DNA from 3 places in the Pantoea sp. C1E2 genome. Region 2 is predicted to be linked to each of the others. Evidence: predicted binding sites of a transcription regulator. Region 2 holds the regulator's gene; each other region holds the start of a gene.

Region 1 (4,263 bases), 310 kb from region 2:
CTTCCCGGTTATTCAACGCTTGTAAGCGCTGAACCAGTGTTGACTCATCCGCCATAAAGTTATCTTCTAAGGGTTGCGCACAGGCTTGCTGTGCGGCGGCCATAATTGGCCGGTAGCCCGTGCAGCGACACAAATTGCCCGCTAATGCGTGTTCAGCCTGCTGCTGATCCCAGCCCTGCGTATTTTTTTGCAGGGTAAAGAGCGACATGACAAAGCCAGGCGTGCAGTAGCCGCACTGTGAACCGTGACAATCCACCATCGCCTGTTGAACGCTGTGCAGCTCGCGGCCCTGTTTCAAATCCTCCACGGTGATCAGCTGTTTGCCTTGTAAGCTGCTGACCAGCGTCAGGCAACTGTTGATGGCCTGATACTGCATACGCCCCGCCACCACTTTTCCCAGCGTCACCGTACAGGCGCCGCAGTCACCTGACGCGCAGCCCTCTTTGGTTCCCCGCCGCTGTTGATGGCTGCGAAGATAGTTAAGCACGGTCATATTCGGGTCTAAGGCCGTTTCGGTGACCAGCCGATTATTCAGCAGAAACTGGATCATACCGTTGCCTCTTCTCGATCGCGCTGCCACACCGGTTTGCCACTGACCCAGGTTTGCGCAATGTTGCGGTCGTCTCCCAGCGTCATCATCACAAACAAGCGTTCCCAGATATCTTTGCTGTTGGCACTCCGTAGTTTTTGCAGCGGCGAAACCGCCGGGTCGATCACCACGAAATCCGCCTCTTTGCCGGGATTAAAATTGCCAATTTTATCGTCGATATACAGTGCATGCGCGCCACCCAGCGTCGCGTGGTAAAAGGCTTCACAGGCGCTGAGTTTGTACTGCTGCAACTGCCCGACTTTGTACGCTTCACCCAGCGTTTGCAGCATATTAAAGGTGGTGCCTGCGCCCACATCGGTGCCGATGCCCATGCGTACGCCCTGCTGCCAGCAGCGTTTAATGTTGAACAGGCCACTGCCGAGGAACAGATTCGACGTCGGACAAAAGGCGATGGAGGAATCAGTGTCGTGCAGGCATTGCCATTCGTTCTCTTCCAGATGCAGGCAGTGCGCAAAGACGCTGCGCTTACCGGTAAATTGATGATGGTGGTAAACATCGAGATAGCCGTCCCGCTCTGGAAACAGTGATTTGACCCAGGCGATCTCCTGCTGGTTTTCGCTCAGGTGGGTATGCAACCAGGTATCCGGAAACTCTTCGCGCAGTTGACGAACTTTCTCCAGCAGTTCTGGCGAGGAGGTGGGTGCGAAACGTGGCGTCAATGCATAGCTCAGGCGCCCACGCTGGTGCCAGCGTTCAATCAGTTCACGTGTGTCCTGATAACTCTCTTCCGGCGTTTCTGTCAGATACTCCGGCGCATTGCGGTCCATCATCACCTTTCCGGCAATCAGGCGCATATCCAGCTGTTGCGCGGCCTGGAACAGCGCATCTACCGATTGTTTATGCACCGTGCCAAACACCAGCGCCGTGGTGGTGCCGTTGGATAACAGCTGTTGAAGGAAGAAGGCTGACATCTGCGCGGCGTGATCCGGGCAGTGATACTGGCTCTCGACCGGGAAAGTATATTGGTTCAGCCACTCCAGCAGCTGTTCGCCAAATGCGCCAATCATCTCTGTTTGCGGGTAATGAATATGCGTATCAACAAAACCCGGCACGATGAGCTTGCCGCGCAGATCGATTACCCTGGCGGTATCAGTGCGCCCTTCTGCAATCTCCCAGCTTTCAAGCGACACCACCTTACCCTCGCGAAGCGTCAGCAAGCCGTCTTCGAGGTAGCGCGCATGCGCAGCGATATCATCGGGCTGAGAGGCCAGTGCGGTGAAATCAAAAAAGCTGGCGCGTAGCAGCGTTTCAGAGGCGTGAGGCATAACGGTTCCTTGAGAAGTAAAATTGCGATGAGTTGCCTTCAAGGTATGTTGCAAACGCTATGCCAATAAGGAATCGTGATAATATTCTTACATGTCAATAGCTTAACCACACTCCATTCAATTTCATGCCAATTTGGAACCGCAATCGAATGCGCAATCGGTTGCCAGAATTAGCAACCGATTGCATGGGGATAAAAAGCGTGTCAGGAATGAGATGTCTGAGGAAACAGGCCTAAAGACAACACGATCTGTGCGTCATTTAAGTGCAGCGCCGCACGCTTGCAGTGCACAGATTTTATTTCAGGAAGATTCCGCTGTGGTAGAGGAAGGATTGTGATGTGCAGAGAAGCGCTGGTGTTGTAAAGCAAGGATTGTAGTGTGTTGAGAAGCGCTGATAGTGAAAACAAATAAAGCGGAATACGATGAGAAAGATGAAATAAGGGAATTAATACAGAAATGTTAAACATCGCTCTGGCACACGGATGTATTAGCATAAGAAAAACCGCATAAAAATCGTCTTGTTAAAACCCAAAAAAGAAGATTATTGTCTGCTTTTCCTTAAATGCCGTTGATATTAATTGGGATTTATCTCTATTAAAACTAATATCAGCCTTCCAGGGTACCCAATCACTTAAGAGCGACGTTTATGTTTAATCGCATGATATCAGGAGTGGCCAGTGCCATTCTGTTAACTTTATCACCTTTAACGCACGCAGCCAGCTCATTACCCACGCCGACAGAAGCCGACTGGACCGCTAAAGAATTTAGCTTTAATAGCGGTGAAAAGCTGAAAGATGTGCGCATCCATTACATTACTTTAGGTGATAAGAATAAACCAGCGGTATTATTACTGCACGGAACCAATCAGCCTCTCAGCGCCTTGCTGGCGCCAGGATTTGCCGGAGAATTATTTGGTCCTGGACAGGCATTGGATGCCAGCAAATATTTTATTATCATCCCAGAAGGGATTGGTTCCGGTAAATCATCCAAACCTTCCGATGGCATGAAAATGGCATTCCCGCATTACGATTATGACGATATGGTGACGGCACAATATCGGCTGATCAAAGAAGGTTTGGGCATTTCGCATTTACGCCTGGTGATGGGATATTCCATGGGCGGCATGCAAACGTGGCTGTGGGGTGAAAAATATCCCGGCATGATGGATGCACTGGTCCCGATGGCATCGCAGCCGAATGAGTTATCCGGCCGCAACTGGATGCTCCGCCGCATGCTGATTGAATCGATCAAAGGCGATCCGGCCTGGACTGAAGGCAATTATCAGCAGCAACCCCCTACTCTGAAAACCGCCAATATCATGTTCAGTATTGCGACTACCGGCGGCACGCTGGCTTATCAGCATAAAGCCCCGACGCGAGCACTGGCGGATAAACTGGTGGATGCACGTCTTGCTGCGCCTGTCACCGCGGATGCCAACGATTTCATTTATATCTGGGGTTCATCGGCAAATTATAATGCCATGCCTGGATTAAGCCGTATTACCGCACCGATGTTGATCATTAATTCAGCAGATGACGAGCGTAATCCGGTTGAAACCGGCATTTTGCAGAGTGAATTACCTCAGATAAAGAAAGCGGAATTACTGCTTATTCCTGCCAGTGCTGAAACCAGCGGCCACGGCACCATGATGCAAGCAAAGTTTTATAATAAAAAACTGCAGACATTCTTAGCCGAGACCGCTAAGCCTTAGTATTTGGGTTAAATCCGCCTGTTGACGGGAAGTCACACTCATGACTTCCCCTTTTAATAAAAAATTCATTGTTACTACACCTTCATCTTTTTCAATTAAACGTTCTCAGGGAATAGTTATGTTTCGTAGAATAAAGATCCGTACAGCTCTCAGCATGATGGTTTTTTCATTAACGGCCTTATTGCTTTTTGTCGGTATTTTAGGGCTATTTGCCGTTCAGTCCGGCAATAAATCCTTTGCCACCGTCGATACAGAAGTCTTGCCGGGCCTGGTGGCGCTCAATGAAAGTTCAGAACTCTTATTACGCGGACGACTGGATTTACGTTTATATGAATCACTGGTGGGCAGTGGCGATGCCGAAAAAGCCAAAGTCGCGCTGGAGCGCGCCAGAGGCAAAATAGATAACGCCAGTGCTAAATGGCAGGAATACCTGAAATATCCGCAATCCCCGGCGGAGAAGCCAATTGCTGCTGAAATGGCAACGACGCGCGATGCGCTGATGAAGGAATTTATCGACCCGGCCTTTGCCGCGCTCGAAGCAGGCAAACTGGATGAGTATCGCCAGCGTGCAGGGAAATCTACGGCGTTATACGGTGCCTTTGATAAAGCCTCAAAAGCGCTGGTGGCATTCAAAATCAAAAGTATTGATGTCGCCTATAGCGAATCCAGCGATCGGG
Region 2 (4,263 bases):
ACGACTACCGTGCAGAAACTCAAGCTGAAAAAGCAGACTAAGACCGAAACCGCCTTAAACAAAACCAGCCGCAAAAAATCCCTGCTTAAATCGCCATCGAAAAAGTATGGCCATCAACGCCTCGCGAAAAAGTCTGCTGATGTGGATGATGAAGTTCAGGGGCTGACCGGCATCAAGATGAGCAAAACCCACCGTCTGCGCTATCAGAAAGCTCGTGAAACCGCCATGACGAAGCTGATGGGACAGTTGGGTAAACCTTATCAGTGGGGCGGCACTTCCCCACACACCGGTTTCGATTGCAGTGGTCTGGTGTGGTATGCCTATAAAGATCTCGTGAAATACAAATTCCCGCGCACGGCGAATGAGATGTATCACCTGCACGATGCCTCGCCCATTAAGCGCGAGCTGCTGGAAAAAGGGGATTTGGTGTTCTTCCGCATTAATAACCGCGGGACGGCCGATCATGTTGGCGTCTACCTCGGCAACGGTAAATTTATACAGTCACCCCGTACTGGTAAAGACATTCAGATTAGCGCATTAGGCGAAGACTACTGGCAGAAACACTATGTGGGTGCGCGCCGTATGATGACACCAAAAACCATTCGCTAGTTGTTGCGCAACATTCTGTGGCATTGGCCACAAAAAAAGCCGGACGCTTAATCAGTGCCGGCTTTTTTTATTGATGCGTTTTGTATTAATGAAGAATGGCTGTAAAGCTAAACGCAATAATCATCAACAGTGCGCCAACCGTGGTCATTAGCGCCAGCTTTAGATCTGTACTCATCACTACTCCTTAGTCACACATTTATTAGGGTTAAAACAATTTTCGCACAGCGGTGGGCAAAAATCTCGTCTTATCCGCGTTGGCTTGCTAGAATCGCCGCCTTTCGTTGCGCAACTGATTTTGCGCATGCTGTATTTACAGCCTGCTGAAGTGATTTTCCCTGCCTGAAACGGCAGATTTGCCCCCCATTTTAGGGCGTAAAACCCTTCGCAGACGCAAACGTTTAACAATATACTTATCAGTGAGTTGTGATAAGCCGGGGAGTACCTTTTTCATGGCAACAATTAAAGATGTAGCGAAACGCGCTGGGGTATCCACCACCACCGTTTCGCATGTCATCAACAAAACGCGTTTTGTCGCAGAAGAAACGCGTAACGCCGTATGGGAAGCGATTAAAGAACTACACTATTCGCCGAGCGCCGTTGCGCGCAGTTTGAAGGTGAATCACACCAAAACGCTGGGACTGTTAGCCACGTCCAGCGAAGCGCCCTATTTTGCCGAAATCATCGAAGCGGTTGAAAACCACTGTTTTGAACGCGGCTACACCTTGATTCTGGGTAACGCGCATAACGATCTGCAAAAGCAGCGTGCTTACCTCTCAATGATGGCGCAAAAGCGCGTTGATGGTCTGTTGGTGATGTGCTCTGAGTATCCTGCCGATCTGCTGCAGATGCTGGAAGAGAACCGCAATATTCCGATGGTGGTCATGGACTGGGGCGCCTCGCGTGGCGACTTCACCGATACCGTGCAGGATAACGCCTTCCAGGGCGGTTATCTGGCCGGACGCTACCTTATCGAGCGTGGCCACCGAGATATCGGTGCGATTCCGGGTCAGATGGAACGCAACACGGGCGGCGGTCGTCATGCAGGCTTTCTGCAGGCGATGAGCGAAGCCGGCGTAACTGTGCGTCCGGAGTGGGTGGTTCAGGGCGACTTCGAGCCAGAATCGGGTTATCAGGCGATGCAGCAAATTCTCAATCAGAAGCAGCGTCCGACTGCCGTGTTCTGCGGTGGCGATATCATGGCGATGGGCGCGATATGTGCCGCCGATGAGATGGGACTGCGCGTGCCGCAGGATATCTCCGTCATTGGCTATGATAACGTGCGCAACGCCCGTTATTTCACCCCTGCGCTCACCACAGTCCACCAACCGAAAGCGGAGTTGGGCAAAAAGGCCCTCGAAATGCTGCTGGATCGCATCACCAGCAAGCGCGAAGAGCCACAGACCATTGAGGTGCAGCCAACATTGATTGAGCGACGTTCCGTGGGGGACGGTCCGTTCCGCGATTACCGCCGTTAAGGCTGATTTTCGCTGAGCCATTCGTGGTTCAGCGTTTCCGCATCGCCGAGATAAGCGAGTAACCACGCCAGCGCCGGTGACGCGCGCTGTTCTGACCAACTGACGCAGCAGGGACTTTCCGGAAACGGCTGCGGCAGTGATAGCTCAACCAACGCCCCCCTATCAAGTAATGGCCGCGCCAGGTGGCCCGGCACCATCCCCACGCACAGTCCCGCCTGTAAACAATCCATCCCCGTTTCCCACTCTGGCACCACCAGACGTCGCTGATTATCCAGCGTCCAGGTCATGCGTCTTGGCAATGCGCGAGACGTATCTTCCAGCACCAGTGATGGCCAGGCACGCAGCGCCTCTTCATTGAGATCGCTATGCGCCGCCAGGGGATGGCCGGGACTGACCACACAACGCCAGTTGAGGGCGCCCATATCCTGAAATGCAAAACGGCCACCCACCGGAATCGCCTGAGTGGCGCCAATCGCCACATCAACACGCCCGTCGGCCAGGGCATCCCATACACCGTTAAACACTTCGTAGCTGATGATCAATTCCATGTCCGGAAAATGACGGTAGAAGTCCTTCACCAGCTGCCGGGTACGCTGTGGTTTTACAATGCAATCCACGGCAATACTGAGCTGTCCACGCCAGCCATTCGCCAGTTGCTGACACTGTCTGCGTGTTGCCAGCATTTTTTTGATAACAGATCGCCCTTCACGTACAAAATGCTCGCCCGCCGGGGTTAAAACCACCTCACGGTGCTGACGTTCAAACAATGGCACCGCCAACCAGGTTTCCAACTGGCGCACCGTATAGCTTATGGCAGAGGGCACGCGATGTAACTCCTGCGCCGCCGCACTAAAACTGCCATTGCGCGCGACCGCATCAACCACTTCCAGCGCATATTCAGACCACATATTTTAGCCTTCAAAAATTTTAACAGCACTGCGCAAATATTAGCGTTTCACAAAGAATGACGCACTCTTTTACACTCCCCGGCGTTCAATCTGCCAATGAGAAACACTATGTTGTCGTCAAAAGGATTTATGCCCTATCTTGCCGTGCTCAGCATGCTCGGCTTCCTCGCCACGGATATGTATCTGCCTGCTTTTGGAGATATGCAGCGTGACTTTGCCACCGCGCCGGGCACCATTAGCGCCAGCCTCAGTCTTTTTCTCGGTGGATTTGCCTGCGCACAGGTATTTTGGGGGCCGCTGTCAGACCGCTTTGGACGTAAACCGATTTTATTGGCAGGTTTAACGATTTTTGCCTTGGGTTGCCTCGGGATGTTGTGGGTGACCGACGTTAACATGATGCTGGCACTGCGCTTTGTGCAGGCTGTGGGCGTGTGTGCCGCCGCCGTAAGCTGGCAGGCGCTGGTAGTCGATCGCTACCCCAAAGCCCAGGCCAACAAAGTTTTCGCCACCATTATGCCGCTGGTTGCCCTATCCCCCGCTCTGGCACCTCTACTGGGCGCGTGGCTGATGGGTCATTTCCACTGGCGTAGCATCTTTATCGCGCTGACAATTATCACCGTGCTGCTGATCATCGGTACATTTCAGCTTGCCGCGCCTAAAAAAACCAAAGCTGATAATACGCCGCAACCCGGCTGGCTGAATTTGCTCACCACGCGCATCTACAGCGGTAACGTGCTGATTTACTCCGCCTGTTCCGCCAGTTTCTTTGCCTGGCTAACCGGTTCGCCGTTTATTCTGGCTTCTGCGGGTTTAACTCCCGCCGATATTGGTCTGAGCTACATTCCACAAACTATTGCGTTTCTGATTGGTGGCTTTAGTTGCCGTGCGATGCTGAGCCGATATCAGGGATCACAGTTGCTGCCGTGGTTGTTGGTGCTGTATAGCCTGAGTATTTTGAGTCTGTTTGTTGTCGCGATGATGCCCGCGCCTTCTTTGATTGCACTGCTGCTGCCTTTCTGCGGTATGGCACTGTCTAATGGCGCCATCTATCCGATTGTCGTTTCCAGCGCCTTAGCGCCTTTCCCGCACGCCACAGGCAAAGCAGCAGGCTTACAAAACCTGTTACAACTGGGCCTGTGCTTTATTGCCAGCCTGGTAGTTTCGGCCGGATTAGAACAGGCGCTCTATAACACCACACTGGTGATGGTTGCCACGGTAGTGCTGGCCTGGGCCGGCTTCATCTGGCAACGCAGCTTAAACGCACAAAGTGA
Region 3 (4,263 bases), 560 kb from region 2:
CCATCACGCACGGTGATCCAGTGGTGTTCGCTTTTGTAGTCGTCTGAGTTGAAGCCCGGCACCGGCGTCTGTTTCAACACCCGGCGATCGCCCGTCTCCATATTGAGTTCAAACAGCGTGGTCGGCGTGGTCATGGATGAGTAGCCATAACGCAGCGTGTCACTTTCCGGTGAAGGATTGTATGCCAGCCAGGTGACGTAAGCCGGGTCGTCAAAGGCGATCCCGATGCTTTCTCCACTTTCCCAGTTGATCTGGCGCAGCGTGTTGACGCCGCGCTGGCGCTCTTCCACCACCAGCCAGTGGCGGAACAGCTGGAAATCCTCCAGCACCACGTTATCGCGTGCCGGAATCAACGCCTGCCAGCGGTTCTCGGCCAGCCATGCGCTGCGATACAGGCCAAAGTTTTTGCCATCACGATTCGAGCGGATATAGAACTGATGATTGTAGTGATCGATGCTGTACTCATGATCGCGGCGACGCGGGCAGAACACCTGCGGCTGAGCATCCGGATACTCGGCATCAATCAGCTGTATCTCACTGGTAGTGGTGCTGTACATCGCAATCAGGATGAAGTGCTCGGAGGTGGTTTTGTGCACGCTGAGGTGGAAGCTCTCATCCTTCTCTTCATAAACCAGCTGGTCGTCTGATTGCGGATGACCTAACTCATGGCGCCACACCTGATAGGCCAGCAGCGTTTTTGGATGCTTGCGCACGTAATACAGCGTACGTGAATCATTGGCCCACGCTACACTGGATGAAGCATCACTGAGCACTTCCGGATACCAGCTGCCACTCTCTAAATTACGAAAGCGGATGCCATACTGACGGCGCGATAGAAAATCTTCCGCCAGCGCCATTACCTGGTTATCGGGCGCGATCGCCAGTGCGCCCATGGTGTAAAAATCGCTGTGTGAGGCACGCTGATTACCGTCGATCAGCAGCTGCCAGGGCTCATCGGCTGGCGCTTCGACCGGCTGGCGAAAATAGAGCGGATATTCGTTCCCCACCTCATAGCGGCTTTGATAGCGATAGCCGTTCTTCACATAGGGCACGGAGTGGTCCTGCGCAGGAATGCGATCAACGATCTCTTTGAGTACCCGTTCTTGCAGATTCTCTTGCGACGCCATCATCGCTTTGCCGTACGCATTCTCGGCGTGCAGATGTTCCAGAACCTCTGGGTTTTCACGTTCGTCGTCGCGCATCCAATAGTAGTTATCGGTGCGCGATTCGCCGTGCAGATTCATAACATGAGGGATTTTGTTCGCTTGTGGCTGATGCATTCTGGCTCCTTTCCCTGAAAGACAACATTCAGCAAGCGTGGCACTTATCACGCGGGAAGCCAAGCAGCAGCGCACAGGAAGTGCAGTTAAGGGCCCCTGACAAGACCCTCTGTTCAATTACGCCGCTTTCTCCGCCTGAATATCGCGCTGAATGCCGTCGCGCACATCCTGAGGGATCTTCAGGGCATCACCCAGTGCAGATAGATAGCTACGCTCCATAAAGTGATCCACATCGATAGCGGCACAGCTGAGGAAGTACAGTTCCAGCGCCTCTTCTTCGTTTTTCACATCTGCCGCCAGCCACTGCGGATCGAGTGGACGGTTCATCGCTTGCTGAATCAGCGTTTCCGCCTGTGAACCATAACCCGCCTGGTGGATGTTCTGCTCAATGGCGGCGCGTTCACGATCGTCAATATGGCCATCACTCTTGGCAGCAAACACTAACGCAGTCACCAAACGTTCAGCTCGCTGGTCAACGGGCGTCTGCAGCTGACCAAATCCCGGCTCATCCTGATGGGTTTCACGCACGCGCTGCTTGTACTTATTCCACAGCACCGCACCTGCTGCCGCACCGCCGCCGACCAGCAAGGCTTTACCACCATATTTGGTCAACAGGCTTCGCGTGGACTTGCTGGCCACCAGCAATCCCGCTAAACCACCCAGCGCGCCGGGTGCCAGCATATCGCTCAAACCGCCAGCTTTGCCGTCGCCGCCCTTTTTCGCCAGCACCGACTGGATTTGCTGCAACCAATTGCTCATCGTTTAACTCCTGTTTAAGTTTCCGCGTTCCATGCTGCCGTAGCGAGTGTCAGGTAACGTCAGAGCGGGAAAAGTATGGCAAACCTGTTTAAGCCGAATGCGTGAGTACGCAAACGTTTTCGTATATACTGCGCGCGCATTTTGACTGCTAAGGTGAAATTATGACGACTCTCGGAACCGCGCTGCGCCCTGCCGCAACGCGTGTGATGCTGTTAGGTTCAGGCGAACTGGGCAAAGAAGTGGCGCTGGAGTGTCAGCGTCTGGGTGTGGAAGTGATTGCAGTGGATCGTTATGCCGATGCCCCTGCGATGCACGTTGCGCACCGTAGCCATGTGATCAATATGCTGGACGGTGATGCGCTGGCTGCGTTAATCGCGCAGGAGAAGCCGCACTTCGTGGTGCCAGAAATTGAAGCTATCGCCACCGAAAAACTGCTGGAACTCGAAGCGCAAGGCCAGAAAGTGGTGCCTACCGCCCGTGCTGCGCGCCTGACCATGAACCGCGAAGGTATTCGCCGTCTGGCGGCAGAAGAGTTGTCGTTACCGACCTCGACCTATCAGTTTGCTGACAGCAAAGAGAATTTCGTTGCGGCCGCCAATGAAATTGGTTTTCCGTGCATCGTTAAACCGGTGATGAGCTCATCGGGCAAAGGTCAGAGCTTCATCCGCGAAGCCAGCCAGTTGGATAAAGCCTGGGACTACGCGCAGCAAGGTGGTCGTGCCGGTGCCGGTCGCGTAATCGTTGAAGGCGTGGTGAAGTTTGATTTCGAAATCACCCTGCTGACCATCAGCGCAGTGGATGGCATTCATTTCTGTGCGCCAATTGGTCATCGTCAGGAAGATGGCGATTACCGTGAATCCTGGCAGCCACAGCAGATGACCGATTTGGCGCTGCAGCGCGCACAAGACATCGCATCTAAAGTGGTGAAAGCGCTGGGCGGATACGGTCTGTTTGGCGTTGAGCTGTTTGTCTGCGGTGATGAGGTGGTATTCAGCGAAGTCTCTCCGCGCCCACACGATACCGGTATGGTGACGCTGATTTCACAGGATCTGTCAGAATTTGCGCTGCATGTGCGCGCGTTCCTTGGCCTGCCAATCGGCGGTATTCGCCAGTATGGCCCGGCAGCCTCGGCGGTGATCCTGCCACAGCTGGACAGCAACAATGTGCAGTTCGTTAACATCGAAGCCGCATTGGGCGCGGGACTGCAATTGCGTCTGTTCGGCAAGCCAGAGATTGCTGGTCAACGTCGTCTGGGCGTGGCGCTGGCAACCGGTGACAATACCGATGAGGCGATTGCACGTGCCGTGGCGAGTGCCGCAGCCGTGAAAGTTGAGGGCTAATCCCCTCGCCTGCTATTCGTCTGTAAAGACAACGTATAAGGGCGGCCACCAGGCCGCCCTTTCAGTATGCGTAATTCGCACCCTGGCAAATCTGCAAATGCGTTACTTCGCGCCTTCAACGGCCTCACGCGCCAGACGCGTAATACGATCCCAGTCACCGCTTTCCAGTGCATCGTTCGGTACCAGCCACGAACCACCAATACACAGCACGCTTTTCAGCGCCAGATAGTCACGGTAGTTGGCCGGTGAGATACCGCCGGTTGGGCAGAAACGCACCTGCGGGAACGGACCGCCAATCGCTGACAGCGCTTTAACACCGCCATTGGCTTCCGCCGGGAAGAACTTAAACTCACGCAGACCGTAATCCATCCCTAACATCAGTTCAGAAACGGTGCTGATGCCCGGAATCAATGGCACCGGACCTTCAACCGCAGCTTTCAGCAGAGGCTCGGTTAGACCTGGGCTGATCACAAACTGCGCACCGGCATCGGTGACTTCTTTCAACTGCTGGGTGTTGATCACCGTGCCCGCACCGACAATCGCTTCCGGCACTTCTTTGATCATCGCACGCAGCGCATCCATCGCCACCGGGGTACGCAGCGTCACTTCCAGCACGCGCACGCCGCCCGCCACCAGCGCTTTGGCCATCGGCACAGCGTGTTCCAGTTTGTTCACCACAATCACCGGCACAACCGGGCCCGTTGTCATGATCTGTTCAGCAGTGGTTTTCCAGTTCTTCATCAGGTTTCCTTAGTGGCATCAGCCCGACTCACATCCGGCTGTCAATGTTTGGGCTCTACCATACAAGATTGGCTGGAGCGGCGTCTATCGGATATCAAAAATTATTGAAACTCTGGTTCAATTTTAAGAAAAATGAATTTTGG

The links. The regulator PurR, encoded in region 2, represses purine synthesis genes. The targets are predictions, from matches to a motif close to CANGCAAACGTTTGCNTG.
Region 1: a site for PurR is predicted at 2,026-2,043, ahead of guaD (guanine deaminase). Genes of this name have one in related genera too.
Region 3: a site for PurR is predicted at 2,146-2,163, ahead of purT (formate-dependent phosphoribosylglycinamide formyltransferase). Genes of this name have one in related genera too.

Annotation. Positions count from the first base shown of each region.
Region 1 covers NZ_JBSZHT010000002.1:2,453,440-2,457,702, forward strand. Annotated here, with positions in the region: gene xdhA (xanthine dehydrogenase small subunit) at 1-550, opposite strand, end outside; gene guaD (guanine deaminase) at 547-1,875, opposite strand; gene ACXI0A_RS11855 (alpha/beta fold hydrolase) at 2,522-3,586, shown strand; gene ACXI0A_RS11860 (methyl-accepting chemotaxis protein) at 3,705-4,263, shown strand, end outside.
Region 2 covers NZ_JBSZHT010000002.1:2,144,570-2,148,832, reverse strand. Annotated here, with positions in the region: gene ACXI0A_RS10505 (C40 family peptidase) at 1-609, shown strand, start outside; gene cydH (cytochrome bd-I oxidase subunit CydH) at 695-784, opposite strand; gene purR (HTH-type transcriptional repressor PurR) at 1,059-2,084, shown strand; gene punR (DNA-binding transcriptional activator PunR) at 2,081-2,992, opposite strand; gene punC (purine nucleoside transporter PunC) at 3,101-4,263, shown strand, end outside.
Region 3 covers NZ_JBSZHT010000002.1:2,699,838-2,704,100, forward strand. Annotated here, with positions in the region: gene ACXI0A_RS13005 (prolyl oligopeptidase family serine peptidase) at 1-1,280, opposite strand, end outside; gene ACXI0A_RS13010 (tellurite resistance TerB family protein) at 1,398-2,039, opposite strand; gene purT (formate-dependent phosphoribosylglycinamide formyltransferase) at 2,201-3,379, shown strand; gene ACXI0A_RS13020 (bifunctional 4-hydroxy-2-oxoglutarate aldolase/2-dehydro-3-deoxy-phosphogluconate aldolase) at 3,482-4,120, opposite strand.